DNA from 2 places in the Streptomyces sp. NBC_00207 genome. Region 2 is predicted to be linked to the other one. Evidence: riboswitches for the same ligand, from Rfam matches in the RefSeq annotation. Region 2 holds a riboswitch; the other holds the start of a gene.
The links. A riboswitch is a leader RNA that binds a small molecule or an ion and turns the genes downstream of it on or off. The one in region 2 is predicted to bind cobalamin.
Positions count from the first base shown of each region.

Region 1: another riboswitch for cobalamin. It lies ahead of OG472_RS29060 (ribonucleoside-diphosphate reductase subunit alpha); the one in region 2 lies ahead of metE (5-methyltetrahydropteroyltriglutamate--homocysteine S-methyltransferase).

Region 1 covers NZ_CP130715.1:6,108,893-6,116,476, forward strand. Annotated here, with positions in the region: gene def (peptide deformylase) at 1-87, shown strand, start outside; gene OG472_RS29045 (helix-turn-helix domain-containing protein) at 100-1,065, opposite strand; gene OG472_RS29050 (hypothetical protein) at 1,147-1,371, shown strand; gene OG472_RS29055 (ribonucleotide-diphosphate reductase subunit beta) at 1,521-2,537, opposite strand; gene OG472_RS29060 (ribonucleoside-diphosphate reductase subunit alpha) at 2,537-4,942, opposite strand; cobalamin riboswitch at 5,087-5,218, opposite strand; gene OG472_RS29065 (GNAT family N-acetyltransferase) at 5,260-5,757, opposite strand; gene OG472_RS29070 (CstA-like transporter-associated (seleno)protein) at 5,864-6,061, opposite strand; gene OG472_RS29075 (carbon starvation CstA family protein) at 6,058-7,584, opposite strand, start outside.
Region 2 covers NZ_CP130715.1:2,006,759-2,014,342, reverse strand. Annotated here, with positions in the region: gene OG472_RS09665 (methyltransferase) at 30-1,100, shown strand; gene OG472_RS09660 (acyl carrier protein) at 1,203-1,460, opposite strand; gene OG472_RS09655 (SchA/CurD-like domain-containing protein) at 1,474-2,670, opposite strand; gene OG472_RS09650 (FAD-dependent oxidoreductase) at 2,818-4,488, shown strand; cobalamin riboswitch at 4,604-4,830, shown strand; gene metE (5-methyltetrahydropteroyltriglutamate--homocysteine S-methyltransferase) at 5,003-7,327, shown strand; gene OG472_RS09640 (TetR/AcrR family transcriptional regulator) at 7,345-7,584, opposite strand, start outside.

The DNA of each region.
Region 1 (7,584 bases), 4.1 Mb from region 2:
GACCGCCTCTCGAAGCGGGACCGCAAGGACGCCCTGCGGCAGATGGAAGAGGGCACCCCGCGCTACGAGACCGTCCCGAACGCGTAGCCCCTCGGCCGGCTAGGCGGCCTGCGGGCCCCGGAAGGTGCGCCGGAAGGAATTCGGCGTGGTGCCCAGGGTCCGCAGGAAGTGGTGGCGCAGGGCGGCCGCGTTGCCGAAGCCGGAGCGGCCGGCGATCGCGTCCACCGTCTCGTCGGTCGACTCCAGCATTTCCTGGGCCAGCAGGACCCGCTGCCGCAGCACCCACTTGTACGGGGTGGTGCCGGTCTCCTGGAGGAAGCGGCGGGCGAAGGTGCGCGGTGACATGTGCGCGCGCTCCGCGAGCTGTTCGACGGTGATCTCTTCCTCCAGGTGGCGGGCCATCCACTCGATCACCTCGCCCACGGTGTCGCAGGAGGTCCGCGGCAGCGGCCGCTCGATGTACTGGGCCTGCCCGCCGTCCCGGTGGGGCGGTACGACCATCCGCCGCGCGATGGTGTTGGCCACCTCGGCCCCGTGCTCCTGGCGCACGAGGTGCAGGCAGGCGTCGATGCCGGAGGCGGTGCCGGCGGACGTGATCACCGGGCCCGCGTCGACGTAGAGCACGTCCGGGTCGACCAGCGCCCGCGGGAAGCGCCGGGCCAGCGTCCCGGCGTGCATCCAGTGCGTGGTGCAGCGCCGGCCGTCCAGCAGCCCCGCAGCCCCGAGCACGTACGCGCCGCTGCACACGCTGAGCACCCGCGCTCCCCTGTCCACCGCGCGGCGCAGCGCCTCCAGGAGCGGTTCCGGGAACGTGCGGTCGCCCGCGTCGCGGAAGGCGGGCACGCAGATCAGGTCGGCGCTCTCCAGCCGCTCCAGCCCGTGTTCGGGGGAGACCGTGAAGCCGGTGCCGGACATGGCCAGCGGACCTTCCTGCGCCGCGCACACGGCGAAGTCGTACACCGGCAGTCCGTGATCGCTGCGGTCGATTCCGAAGACTTCGCAGAAGATCCCGAACTCGAAGGGGGCGATCTCGTCGAGGAGGGCCACGGCCACGTTGGTCAGCATGCCTCCAGTGTGGCAGTAATTCGCTCTTTCATGACAGTCCTGCCACTGTGCGAGTTTTCCCCAGAGGAGGAAAGTGGAGACATGAACACCTTCCTGAGCTACCTCACCGTCCTTGCCGTCGCCGCCCTGGTGCTCGCCCCCAGCCTGTACGGCGTTCTGCGCGACCGTCGGATCGACCGCCAGCTGCGGGCCGTCGAGACCCGGCTCGTGTGGCTGCCGCGCCAGAAGGCGGGCGGCCTGCCGCCCACCGTCCGCCGGCCCCGCGCCCGGCACGCCGGGATGCACTGGGGCCCCGTCGCCCACTGAGCCGGGGCGACCGTGCACAGGGGCAGCCGGACGACAGGGCGCCGGAAACGCGAGAAGCCGGGACGCGGTGGTGTACCGCATCCCGGCTTCGCGGCGTCACCGCGTCCCGACCGGGGACCCCGGAAGACCGGGGACCCCTAGAAGTCCTCTTAGAAGTCCTCGTCCAGGTCGACCGTGCCCTCGACCGCGACCTGGTAGGCCGACGGCCGGCGCTCGAAGAAGTTGGTCAGCTCCTGGACGCCCTGCAGCTCCATGAAGGAGAACGGGTTCTGCGAGCCGTAGACCGGGGCGAAGCCGAGGCGGACCAGACGCTGGTCCGCGACGCACTCCAGGTACTCGCGCATCGACTCGGTGTTCATGCCCGGCAGACCGTCGCCGCACAGGTCGCGGCCGAACTGCAGCTCCGCCTCCACGGCCTCCTTGAGCATGTCGGTGACCTGCTGCTGGAGAGCGTCGTCGAAGAGCTCCGGCTCCTCCTTGCGGACCGTGTCCACGACCTCGAAGGCGAAGTTCATGTGCATGGTCTCGTCACGGAACACCCAGTTGGTGCCGGTGGCCAGGCCGTGCAGCAGGCCGCGCGAGCGGAACCAGTACACGTACGCGAAGGCGCCGTAGAAGAACAGGCCCTCGATGCACGCGGCGAAGCAGATCAGGTTCAGCAGGAAGCGGCGGCGGTCGGCCTTCGTCTCCAGCCGGTCGATCTTCTCGACCGAGTCCATCCACTTGAAGCAGAACTGCGCCTTCTCGCGGATGGACGGGATCTCCTCGACCGCGTCGAACGCGGCCGCCCGGTCGTCCGGATCGGGCAGGTAGGTGTCGAGCAGCGTCAGGTAGAACTGGACGTGCACGGCCTCCTCGAACAGCTGGCGCGACAGGTACAGGCGCGCCTCCGGGGAGTTGATGTGCTTGTAGAGCGTCAGCACCAGGTTGTTCGAGACGATCGAGTCACCCGTCGCGAAGAACGCGACCAGGCGGCCGATCATGTGCTGCTCGGCGGGCGTCAGCTTCGCGAGGTCCGCGACGTCCGAGTGGAGGTCGACCTCCTCGACGGTCCACGTGTTCTTGATCGCGTCCCGGTAGCGCTCGTAGAAGTCCGGGTAGCGCATCGGGCGGAGCGTGAGCTCGAAGCCCGGGTCCAGGAGGTTCTTCTTGTCGGTGGAGCTCATTACTGGCAGGCCTCGCAGGACTCGGGGTTCTCAAGGGAGCAGGCGAGCGCTTCCGCGGCCGCGGCGTCGGCGGCGGCGTCGGCCAGCGGGAGCGCTGCGGGGGTGGCGGCCTGCGCGGCGCGGGCGATCTTCGTCGCGGGGCGCGAGCGCAGGTAGTACGTGGTCTTCAGACCCTGCTTCCAGGCGTACGCGTACATCGAGCTGAGCTTGCCGATGGTGGGCGTCTCCAGGAACAGGTTCAGCGACTGCGACTGGTCCAGGAACGGCGTACGGGCCGCCGCCATGTCGATCAGGCCGCGCTGCGGGATCTCCCACGCCGTGCGGTACAGCTCGCGGACCTCGGCCGGGATCCAGCCGAAGCCCTGGACCGAGCCGGAGGAGTCGCGCAGCGCCTCGCGGGTCTGGGCGTCCCACACGCCGAGCGCCTTCAGCTCCTCCACCAGGTAGCCGTTCACCTGGAGGAACTCACCGCTGAGCGTCTCGCGCTTGAAGAGGTTGGAGACCTGCGGCTCGATGCACTCGTACACGCCGGCGATCGAGGCGATGGTGGCCGTCGGGGCGATGGCGAGCAGCAGGGAGTTGCGCATGCCGGTCTCGGCGACGCGGGCGCGCAGCGCGTCCCAGCGCTCCGGCCAGTTCAGCTCGACGTCGTAGTGGTCCGGGTGCAGGACGCCGCGCGCGGTGCGGGTCTGCTCCCAGGCCGGCAGCGGGCCGCTGCGCTCGGCCAGGTCGCACGAGGCCTCGTACGCCGCGAGCATGATGCGCTCGGAGAGCTTGGTGGAGAGGGCCTTCGCCTCGGGGGAGTCGAAGGGGAGCTTCAGCTTGAAGAAGACGTCCTGGAGGCCCATCGCGCCCAGACCCACCGGGCGCCAGCGGGCGTTGGAGCGGCCGGCCTGCTCGGTCGGGTAGAAGTTGATGTCCACCACGCGGTCGAGGAAGGTCACGGCGGTGCGGACGGTCTCGTCCATCCGCTCCCAGTCGATGTCGCGACCGTCGGCCGTGTCGATGACGAACGCGCCCAGGTTGACCGAGCCGAGGTTGCAGACGGCCGTCTCGCCGTCGTTGGTGACCTCGATGATCTCGGTGCACAGGTTCGAGGAGTGCACGACCGTGCCCGGCTCGGCGGTCTGGTTCGCCGTGCGGTTGGAGGCGTCCTTGAAGGTCATCCAGCCCTGGCCGGTCTGCGCGAGGGTGCGCATCATCCGGCCGTACAGGTCACGGGCGGGCATGGTCTTGCGGGCCAGGCCGTCCGCCTCGGCCTTGCGGTAGGCGGCGTCGAACTCGTCGCCCCACAGGTCGACCAGCTCGGGCACGTCGGCCGGGGAGAACAGCGACCAGTCGGCGTCGGCGTTCACGCGGCGCATGAACTCGTCCGGCACCCAGTGGGCGAGGTTCAGGTTGTGCGTACGGCGCTGGTCCTCACCGGTGTTGTCGCGGAGCTCCAGGAACTCCTCGATGTCCGCGTGCCAGGTCTCCAGGTAGACGGCGGCGGCGCCCTTGCGGCGGCCGCCCTGGTTCACGGCGGCGACGGAGGCGTCGAGGGTCTTCAGGAACGGCACGATGCCGTTGGAGTGGCCGTTGGTGCCGCGGATCAGGGAACCGCGGGCGCGGATGCGGGAGTACGACAGGCCGATGCCGCCCGCGTGCTTCGACAGGCGCGCCACCTGGTGGTAGCGGTCGTAGATCGAGTCGAGCTCGTCCAGCGGGGAGTCCAGCAGGTAGCAGGAGGACATCTGCGGGTGCCGGGTGCCGGAGTTGAAGAGGGTGGGGGAGGAGGGCAGGTAGTCGAGGCGGCTCATCAGCCGGTACAGCGAGGCCACTTCCTCGACGGCCTGGACGCTCTCGTCCGCGGCGAGGCCACAGGCCACGCGCAGCATGAAGTGCTGCGGGGTCTCGATGACCTGACGGGTGATCGGGTGGCGCAGCAGGTAGCGGCTGTGCAGGGTGCGCAGGCCGAAGAAGCCGAAGCGGTCGTCGGCGCCCTCGGCGAGGGTGAGCTCGACGAGCGAGTCCAGGCGGCTCGCGTGCGTGCGCACGAACTCGGCCGTGCGGTCGGCGATGAGGCCCTCGCGGTGGCCGACCTCGACGGAGGCCGAGAAGGAGGTGGAGCCCTGGCTCGCGGCCTCGTCGCGCACGGCCAGCGTCAGCAGCCGGGCGGCGAGCCGGGAGTAGGCCGGGTCCTCGGAGATGAGGCCGGCGGCGGCCTCCGTGGCCAGCCCGCGCAGTTCGGCGTCGTCGGCGGCGGAGCTGCGGCCGCGCAGCGCGGAGGCGGCGACGCGCCCGGGGTCGGTGTCGGGGAGGTCCGCCGTCAGTTCGGTGAGGGTACGCAGCAGCGTGGCCCCCGGGCCCTCGGTGTTGTCGCCAGAAACGGACTCGGCGCGCGGTGCGGAAGGCGCGATGGTCACGGCGGGAGCTCTCCCTCGCTCGGCCCGGTCATCGGCGGAGCGGGGCGCGAGCGGGCGCATGCGGGCGTGGCAGGAACGCGTACGCACCGCATGGCGTCCACCGGCCCAACCGCGAGGCCCGGACGTGTCGGCACCCGGTTCGGTCGAGCCGGGCGCGCTGTCGGCAGGTCATCGGACTTGGTGTCCGGTGGGCGGACACTTCATACCGTTGCGGGACAGTTCCGGATTCACACCGGATTCCCCTGCGGGACAGCAGCCTTGAGCATACATGTGGGGGCGGCCGTATGCGGCAACCCCCACATGTAGTGTCGGCGCGGCTACAGCTTGAGCCGATACGCGAGGAGTGTCAGGCCCGGGATCGGCGCCCAGTCCCGCTCGGGAACGCGTACGAAGCCCAGTCGCGCGTAGATCCGGTGGGCGCCGGCCATGCTGCGCTGGGTGGAGAGCACGATGCCCGTGACCCCCTCGACGGCCCGCGCCCGCTCGATGCACGCCCGCACCAGAGCCTCGCCGGCGCCCTGCCCGCGCCCCTCGCGGGCCACGGCGAGCATCCGGAACTCGGCCTCGTGCGGGCCGGCGATGTCGGCGAGCGGGCTGCCGGGGGCGGCGAAGGTCACCCCGCCCAACACCCGCCCGTCCCGCTCGGCGACGAGCACCTCGGCCACGGCGGCCCGGCCGGCCACGTCGCGCAGCACGTTCAGGTAGTAATCGTCCTCGTTGGCGTCGAGATGCCCGTCGGCGAGGTAGGCCTGCGCCGTGATCTCACCCAGCTCCGCGTACTCGGCGGGCAGCGCCCTTCTGATCACCATGTCCATGCGGTCGAGTGTGCAGGACGGGTGTCGGCGGCGCTGTCGTCAAGGTCGGCACCGGCACGAAGGCCCCGCCGGAATCATCCGGCGGGGCCTTCGGTACGGGTGGGGCTCAGCAGCAGCGGAAGCCCTCGCGGGGGTCCGCCTCGCGGGCGTCCGTACGGGCGCGTTCGAAGGCGCGGCGGGTGAGGACCTCCGCGTCCGGGTCGTGGGAGCGGGCGTGGGCCACGTACCGGTCGTACGCGGCCTCCCCCGAGAACTCCCGTACGTAGAACCGGGCCCTGGCCAGTGCGCTCCGTACGGTGCTCACGCCACCGGCTCCTTGACGTGGCCGCCGCCCGCCTCCGGGCCCGCCGCCGCGGCGAGTTCCGCCCGCTCCTCGGCGGTCGCGATCAGTCCGGCCGGGGCGACGATCTTCGACTCGCTCCACGGGACCTCGGAGAGGGTCGCCGACTCCGGGTTGCGGACGGCCTTGAGGCAGGTCCGGGCCGCGTCCGCGAGGACCACGATGATCAGGACGGCGAAGAAGGCGCACAGCACGCCGTCGACCGTGGCGTTGGTGACCACGGTGTGCATGTCGTCCATGTTCTTCGCCGGCGGCAGGACCTTGTCGGCGTCGATTCCGGCCTGGTACTTGTCGCGCTGGGCGAAGAACCCGACCTTCACGTCCTCGGAGAAGATCTTCTGGTAGCTCGCGGTGAGGGTCACCGTGGCGTCCCACAACAGCGGAACGCCCGTCACCCAGGCCCACTTGAGCCGTCCGGACTTGACCAGCAGCGTGGTGCAGACGGCCAGCGCGACCGCGGCGAGCAGCTGGTTGGCGATGCCGAAGAGCGGGAAGAGCTGGTTGATGCCGCCCAGCGGGTCCTTGATGCCGACCCACAGGAAGTAGCCCCAGCCGCCGACGACGATCGCGCTCGCGAACCACACGCCGGGCTTCCAGCTGACGTCCTTGAAGGACTTGTGCACGTTGCCGAGGGTGTCCTGGAGCATGAACCGGCCCACGCGCGTGCCCGCGTCGAGCGTCGTCAGGATGAACAGCGCCTCGAACATGATCGCGAAGTGGTACCAGAACGCCTTCATGCCCGCGCCGCCGACCACGGCGGAGAAGATCTCCGACATCCCGAGTGCGAAGGTCGGCGCGCCGCCCGTGCGGGAGAGCAGGCTGGCTTCCTCGACGTCCTTGGCGGCCTGGGTGAGCGCCTCGGGGGAGATGGCGAAGCCGAAGTTCGTCACCGCCTGCGAGGCGGACTCGACCGTGGTGCCGATGACGCCGCCGGGGGAGTTGACCGCGAAGAAGAGGCCGGGCTCGATGATGCAGGCCGCGATGATCGCCATGACGGCGACGAAGGACTCGGTCAGCATCGCGCCGTAGCCGATCATGCGGACCTGGGTCTCCTTCTGGATCATCTTCGGGGTGGTTCCCGAGGAGACCAGGGCGTGGAAGCCGGAGAGCGCGCCGCAGGCGATGGTGATGAAGACGAAGGGGAACATCGAACCGGCGAAGACGGGTCCGTTGCCGCTCGCCGCGAAGTCGGTGACCGAGGGCATCTTCAGGGTGGGCATCGCGATGACCACGCCGAGCGCGAGGAGCGCGATGGTGCCGACCTTCATGAAGGTGGAGAGGTAGTCGCGGGGCGCGAGCAGCATCCACACCGGCAGTACCGATGCCAGGAAGCCGTACACGACCATCCAGATGACCAGCGTCTCCTTCTCGAGGGTGAAGGTGCCGGCGAAGGAGGACTCGGCGACCCAGCCGCCCGCGATGATGGCGAGCAGGAGCAGCGCGACGCCGATGACGGAGACCTCGGTGACCCGGCCCGGCCGCAGGAC
Region 2 (7,584 bases):
CTCCACCTCATCAGAAGAATCGAGGCCGTATGACCACGGTGAGTTCCACCCCCACTCCCACCCCCGCCACCGTCCCCGTACCCCCGCACACCCCCCAGCCGGGCATGCGCCTGCGGGAGCTCGTCTTCGGGGCGGCCTGCGCCGCGGCCGTACGGGCCGCCGCCCGCCTCGGCGTGGCCGACGCCCTCGGGTCCGAGCCCGCGACCGCGGCCGAGCTCGCGGCGGCGGTGAACTCCGAGCCCCGGCCCCTGGAACGGCTGCTCCGCGCCCTGGCCTGCTACGGGATCTTCGAGGAGACCGAGGACGGGAAGTTCGTCCACACGGAGATGTCGCGGCTGCTGCGCGAGGACGATCCGCAGAGCCTGCGCTACATCTCCCTGTGGTGCACGGAGCCCTGGACCTGGCAGGCCTGGCCGCGCCTCGACGACGCCGTGCGCTCCGGCGGGAGCGTGTTCCAGGACCTCTTCGGCAAGGGGTTCTTCCAGTACCTGCACGAGGACGCGCACGAGTCGGCCCACGTGTTCAACCGGGCCATGACCACCTCCAGCATGCAGTCGGCGCTGGACGTCGCGGAGCTCCTCGACCTCACCGGGGTCTCCGTGGTCGCGGACATCGGCGGTGGTCAGGGACACGTACTGGCGAGCCTGCTGGAGAAGCACCCGACGGTGCGCGGCGTCCTGCTCGACCTGCCGGGTGTGGTCGCGAAGGCGGATCCCCGGCTGCGGGACGGCGGTCCGCTCGCCGAGCGGGCCGGCATCGTTCCCGGGGACTGCCGCGAGGCCATCCCGGTCGAGGCCGACATGTACATCATCAAGAACATCCTGGAATGGGACGACGAGAGCACCCGCAGGACCCTGCACAACGTCGTCTCCGTGGCCCGCCCCGGAGCCAGGGTCGTCATCATCGAGAACCTGGTCGACGACACCCCGTCGATGAAGTTCACCACGGCCATGGACCTGCTGCTGCTCCTCAACGTGGGCGGCGCGAAGCACACCAAGGACAGCCTCTGCACCCGGATGCGGGACGCGGGGCTGGTCATCGGCGAGATCCGTCCGGTCAACCCGTACCTGCACGCCTTCGAGTGCACCGTGCCGGAGTGATTCCGGGCCCCCTGCGCGCCACAACGCCTCGAGACCGGCGGGACGAGCCGGTCTCGGGGGCGTCGGCACGGCGGACGGGCGGTGCCCGTCCGTCCGAACGCGTCAGGCCTTGGCCGCCAGGGCGTTGTTGACGAGGTCCAGGAACTCGCGCGGCGACTTGCACCGGTCCGCGTCGGCGGGCAGGGGCAGGCTGTGCCGGTTCTCCAGCTCGCCGACGATGCCGAGGAGCCCGAGGGAGTCCAGTCCCCACTCGTCGAAGCCCGAGTCGGGGCGGCTCGCCATGGCCGCGGGGTCGACGTTCACGCCGGCCCCCTTCTTCATCAGGGCGGCCAGTTCTTCCATGGTCAGTCGAGGGGTCATGACGGCCATCTCCTCAGGCTTGGTCCGGCGTGCGCCGGTCGGTGATCAGGCGCATTTCAGAGCGCGCGAGGAAGCGTGAGATCTCCTGTTCGGTGGTGGGGACGCCGTCCTTGGCGCTGTCGAGCAGCCGGGCCAGCACGGCCGCCTTGTGGCCGCCCTCGACGCCGAGCGTCAGGGCGGGCCGGGCGTCGAGCGGGCCGCGCATGTCGAGGAGCCGGACGACGATGTCGTCGCGCTGGAACAGGGTGCTGGCCTCGATGGGGCTGGTCGGGTCGTCCACGGCCGCCTCGTCCTGGCCGGCGAGCAGCCGGGCGAGTGCCATGCCGCACCCGTTCTTGGCGGGGTAGAAGAGCGCGTGCCGCCTGACGTCCGCGTGCTCGCGGCCGCCGCCCGCCACGTGGTGCACCGCGGGGAGCGCCGCACGGGTGAAGAAGATCCGGGCGGATCCGGGGTCGCTGAGGTCCCGGTCCTGTTCCAGATACGGGTTGATGGCCTCCTCCAGGGCCTGCACCTCGGGCTGCAGGGCCACGTGGCGCAACGCCGCGAGGAGGTCGCCCTCCACCTCGACCGCCCGTACGACCCGGTTGCCGTGCATGAAGAGCGAGGTGCGGCGCAGCCGGGTGTTCGCGTCGACCTGCGCCTGCGGGGAGGTGTACCCGGCGAGGAGCTCCGCCACGACGTCTTCGCTGCCCGGCTTCACGGTGAAGGTGAGGGCGTGGCGGACCACGCCGTCCCCGTGCCGCGGCGCGACCTGCAGCCGGTCCCCGGACCTGTCCCCGGACCGGTCCGGGAAGTGCGCGGAAGCGGCGTCGGGACCGAAGTCGGAATCGGGGGACAGGTGCGAGAGGGAGCCGACGGGGACGGAGTCCTCGCCGGTCACCCGCAGCACGCTGAAACGCAGTGAGCGGGTGTCCCGTACGCAGCCGTGGAGCGGCTGCACCGACGCGACGTGCTCCTCGCTGTTGACCCAGGCCAAGAACCGCGGCGCGCTCTCCCATTCACTGGTGATGAGCCACTGCGAGGGATTCTCGATCGACTGGCACAACTCGTCGCGGATGTGACCGGGGACGGAGGACACCTGCTTGCGGAGATGCTCGTAGACCTCCAGGAACTGGTTCTGCGCTCCGTCGTACAGATCCAGCAGCAGCACGACCCGAAGCCTCGAGCCGTCGAAGGCGGACTGGGATATCCGTTCCGACAAGGTTGTCATCGTTCACACTCCTTCGAGACCACACGGTCGCCACGGGGCGGCGCCACCCGAACCGATCGTTGTCCCGTAATCCCCTCGGCGCGAGAGGAGAGAACCAAGCGGGTGAACGGGCGAGGGAAGCGCCCTCGTACAGGGCATGGAAGAGCCATGAAGGAAAACGTCGACCACCGCGTCCCTGTCCTCATCGTGGGCGGCTCGCTGGTGGGCCTGTGCACCTCGCTGTTCCTCGGCCGGCACGGCATCAGCCACATGCTGGTCGAGAAGCACGCGGGTACCTCGATGCACCCGCGAGGACGCGGTATCAACGTACGGACCATGGAGCTGTTCCGCGTCGCCCGTGTCGAGGACCGGATCCGCGAGGCGGCCTCGGTCCTGGCGGACAACCACGGCATCCTGCAGGGCGGCTCCCTGACCGGTGAAGACCAGGAGTGGCTGTTCGAACAGATCGACCCGGGGGGCGCACTCGCCCGCTTCAGCCCGGCGGCATGGTGCCTGTGCAGCCAGAACGACATCGAGCCGGTGCTGATGTCCGTGACCCCCGGGCTGGGGGCCGACCTGCGGTTCTCGACCGAACTCCTCTCCTTCGAACAGGACCCGGGCGGTGTGACCGCCCTCGTGAAGAACCGTGACACCGGGGAGCACAGCACGGTGCGCGCGGACTACCTCGTCGCCGCCGACGGGCCGCGCAGCCCGGTGCGGGAAGCGCTCCGGATCGGCCAGACCGGTCCCGGCGACCTCTTCCACAATGTGAGCATCACCTTCCGGTCCCGCATGCTCGCGGACGTGGTCGGCGATCGGCGCTTCATCGTGTGCTACCTGACCAAACCCGACGCCGACGGGGCCCTGCTGCCGGTGGACAACACCGAGCGGTGGGTCTTCCACGCGCCGTGGCACCCCGACCGCGGCGAGACCCTGGAGGACTTCACCGACGAGCGCTGCGTCGAACACATCCGCCGGGCCGTCGGCGCACCCGACCTGGACGTCGAGATCACCGGGAAGGCCCCGTGGCACGCGGCCGAGCGGGTCGCGCAGCGGTACGTGGCCGGCCGGGTCTTCCTGGCCGGTGACTCCGCCCACGAGATGTCCCCCACCGGGGCGTTCGGCTCCAACACCGGTATCCAGGACGCGCACAACCTGGCCTGGAAGCTCGCAGCCGTACTGGACGGCGCAGCCGGCCCCGGGCTGCTGGAGACGTACGAGACCGAGCGGCTTCCGGTGGCGCGGGCCACGAGCGAGCGCGCCTCGGCCCGGTCCGCCGAGCACAGCCACCCGGGGTACGAGCCCGACCCCGAGACGGTCCCCGAGGCCCAGCCCGAGCCCGCCCCGGGCGGGGGCGGACGGCAGGGCGGTGTCCTGACCGTGGCCATGGGCTACCGGTACAACGAGGGCGCCGTCCTGGGCACCGACCCCGACCAGCCGGTCGTTCCCGAACGGATGCGCCTGCGCGGCGAACCGGGCACGCGCGCGCCGCACATGTGGCTCCGCGCCCCGGGGGAGGAGCAGCCGAAGTCCACCCTGGACCTCTACGAGCGCTCCTTCGTCCTGCTCAGCTCCGAGGGCACGCCGTGGAGCAGCGCGGCGGGATCCGTCGCCAAGCGGATGAACGTACGCCTGGACGCCTACGCGATCGGCACCGGACCGGAGGCCGACCTGATCCCGTCGAGCGGCGGCGACTGGGCCGAGGCGCACGGCACGACCGCGGCCGGAGCGGTCCTCGTCCGCCCCGACGGCTTCGTGGCCTGGCGCTCGGAGGAAGCCGTGGCGGATGAGGAATCGGTCCTCTACAAGGTCCTGACCACCCTGCTGGACCGGTACTGACCTTCCCCGCCCCGGATCCCCGCGCCGCCCCGGCGGCGCGGGGATCCTCCGTGTCCCGGTCTCGCCGCGCCATCCGGATATTGGACAACCCTGTCCGTTGACGGCGAAGGCCATCTACTCTGGCCGGGCAGCTGGTTCGCCCCCGTCAGCCGGGCGGGGTGCGTCGTAAGAGGGAACCCGGTGGGAATCCGGGACTGCCCCGCAGCGGTGAGCGGGAACGACCGCCGTCATACGCACTGGGACCGGAACCGGTCCTGGGAAGCGACGGCCAGTAGGAGCCCGCCGGGAGACCGGCAGGCGCGCCCGCGAGTCCGAAGACCTGCCCGTTGCCCGAGCGCGAACGACCGCGCCCGGTTTCCCGGTGACCTCGTGGGCGGGTCGGCGTGCTTCAGGCGGATCGTTCCGGCGCGTAGCTCAGGCGTACGCGCGGCCGGCGGTCCGCCCGTTCCGGCACCCCTTCGCAGCCCAGGCCCGTCACCGGGTCCATGGAGACACGCTCGCGAAGGAGAGTTCCGTGACCACCGAGTCCGCAGCCGCGGCAGTACAGGCCACCGTGTACGGCTACCCCCGCCAGGGCGGCAGCCGCGAACTGAAGAAGGCCGTCGAGGGCTACTGGAAGGGCCGCTTCACCGCCGACGCCCTCCGGGAGACCGCCCGTGACCTGCGCCGGACCAACTGGCAGCAGCTGGCCGACGCCGGCATCACCGAAGTGCCGACCGGCGACTTCTCGTACTACGACCACGTGCTCGACACCAGCGTGATGGTCGGCGCGGTCCCCGAACGCCACCGGGCCGCCGTGCGGACCGACGCCCTCGACGGCTACTTCGCCATGGCGCGCGGTACCCAGGACGTGGCGCCGCTGGAGATGACCAAGTGGTTCGACACCAACTACCACTACCTGGTGCCCGAACTCGGCCCGGACACCGTGTTCACGGCGGACTCCTCCAGGCAGGTCGCCCAGCTCGAAGAGGCACTGGGGCTCGGCCACACCGCCCGCCCGGTCCTGGTCGGGCCGGTGACGTACCTCCTGCTGGCCAAGCCCGCCCCCGGTGTCGCCGCCGACTTCGAGCCCCTGACCCTGCTCGACCGCCTGCTGCCCGTGTACGCCCGGGTCCTGGCCGACCTGCGCGCGGCCGGAGCCGCATGGGTGCAGCTGGACGAGCCCGCCCTCGTACAGGACCGCACCCCCGCCGAACTGAACGCCGCCGCCCGCGCGTACCGCGAGCTCGGCGCCCCGGGCGACCGGCCGAAGCTGCTCGTGGCCTCCTACTTCGGCCGGCTCGGCGAGGCCCTGCCGGTGCTGGCCAAGGCCCCCGTCGACGGGCTCGCCCTGGACTTCACCGATGCCGCCGCCGCGAACCTCGCCGACCTCGCCGCCGTCGGCGGGCTGCCCGGCAAGCGCCTCGTCGCGGGCGTCGTCAACGGCCGCAACATCTGGATCAACGACTTCGAGAAGTCCCTGTCCACCCTCGGCACCCTCCTCGGCCTCGCCGACCGGGTGGACGTGGCCGCCTCCTGCTCCCTGCTCCATGTCCCGCTGGACGCCGCCGCCGAGCGGGACATCGACCCGCAGATCCGGCGCTGGCTCGCCTTCGCCCGGCAGAAGACCGCGGAGATCGCCGCGCTCGCCCGCGGCCTCGCCGGCGGCACCGACGCGATCGCGGCCGAACTCGCCGCCAACCGGGCCGACCTGGCCTCCCGTGCCAACTCCGCCGTCACCCGCGACCCCGCCGTGCGCGCCCGGACCGCGGCGATCACGGACGCGGACGGCCGCCGCTCCCAGCCGTACGAGGAGCGCGCGACCGCCCAGCACGCGCGCCTGAGCCTGCCGCTGCTGCCCACCACGACCATCGGATCGTTCCCGCAGACCGACGAACTGCGCGTGGCCCGCGCCGACCTGCGCGCCGGCCGCATCGACACGGCCGGCTACGAGGACCGCATCGAGGCCGAGATCCGGGAGGTCCTCGCCTTCCAGGAGAAGACCGGCATCGACGTCCTCGTGCACGGCGAGCCCGAGCGCAACGACATGGTCCAGTACTTCGCCGAGCAGCTCACCGGGTACCTCGCCACCCAGCACGGCTGGGTCCAGTCCTACGGAACCCGCTACGTCCGCCCGCCCGTCCTGGCCGGCGACATCTCCCGCCCCGACCCGATGACCGTGCGCTGGACCACGTACGCACAGGCGCAGACCGGACGCCCCGTCAAGGGCATGCTCACCGGCCCCGTCACCATGCTCGCCTGGTCCTTCGTCCGCGACGACCAGCCGATCGGCGACACCGCCCGCCAGGTGGCGCTGGCCCTGCGCGACGAGGTGAACGACCTGGAGGCGGCGGGCACCTCCGTCATCCAGGTGGACGAACCGGCCCTGCGGGAAACCCTCCCGCTGCGCGCCGCCGACCACGCCGCCTACCTGGCGTGGGCCACCGAGTCCTTCCGGCTCACCACCGCCGGCGTCCGTCCGGACACCCAGATCCACACGCACATGTGCTACGCCGAGTTCGGCGACATCGTCGACGCCATCGAGGCCCTCGACGCCGACGTCATCAGCCTGGAAGCGGCCCGCTCGCACATGCAGGTCGCCGACGAGCTCGCGGGCGCCGACTACCCGCGCGAGGTCGGCCCCGGCGTCTGGGACATCCACTCGCCGCGGATCCCGTCGGTGGCCGAGGCGTCGGCGCTGCTCCGCAAGGGCCTCGCGGCCATCCCGGCCGAACGGCTGTGGGTCAATCCCGACTGCGGCCTGAAGACGCGGGCCTGGCCGGAGACCAGGGCCTCCCTGGAGAACCTGGTCGAGGCCGCCCGCCAGGTCCGCGCCGAGGTCACCGCCGACGGCGCCTGATCCGGGACCCGGCCGCCTCAGGCGGAGCGCGGTGGTGCGACGCGCTCCCGGACGGGCGGCCGGGCCCCGTCGCCGCGTTCGCCGAAGCCGTCGGCGCAGTCGTCTCCGACGAGGCCCGCCACGTGGTCGGTGATCGTGTCGAGGATGTCCGTGGAGATCGTTTCGTCGCCGAGCACGAGGTGGTTGAGCGTCAGCCCGTCCGTCATGGCGGCCAGATAGCGCGCCAGTACGGTCACGGGGACGCGGAGTTCGAAACC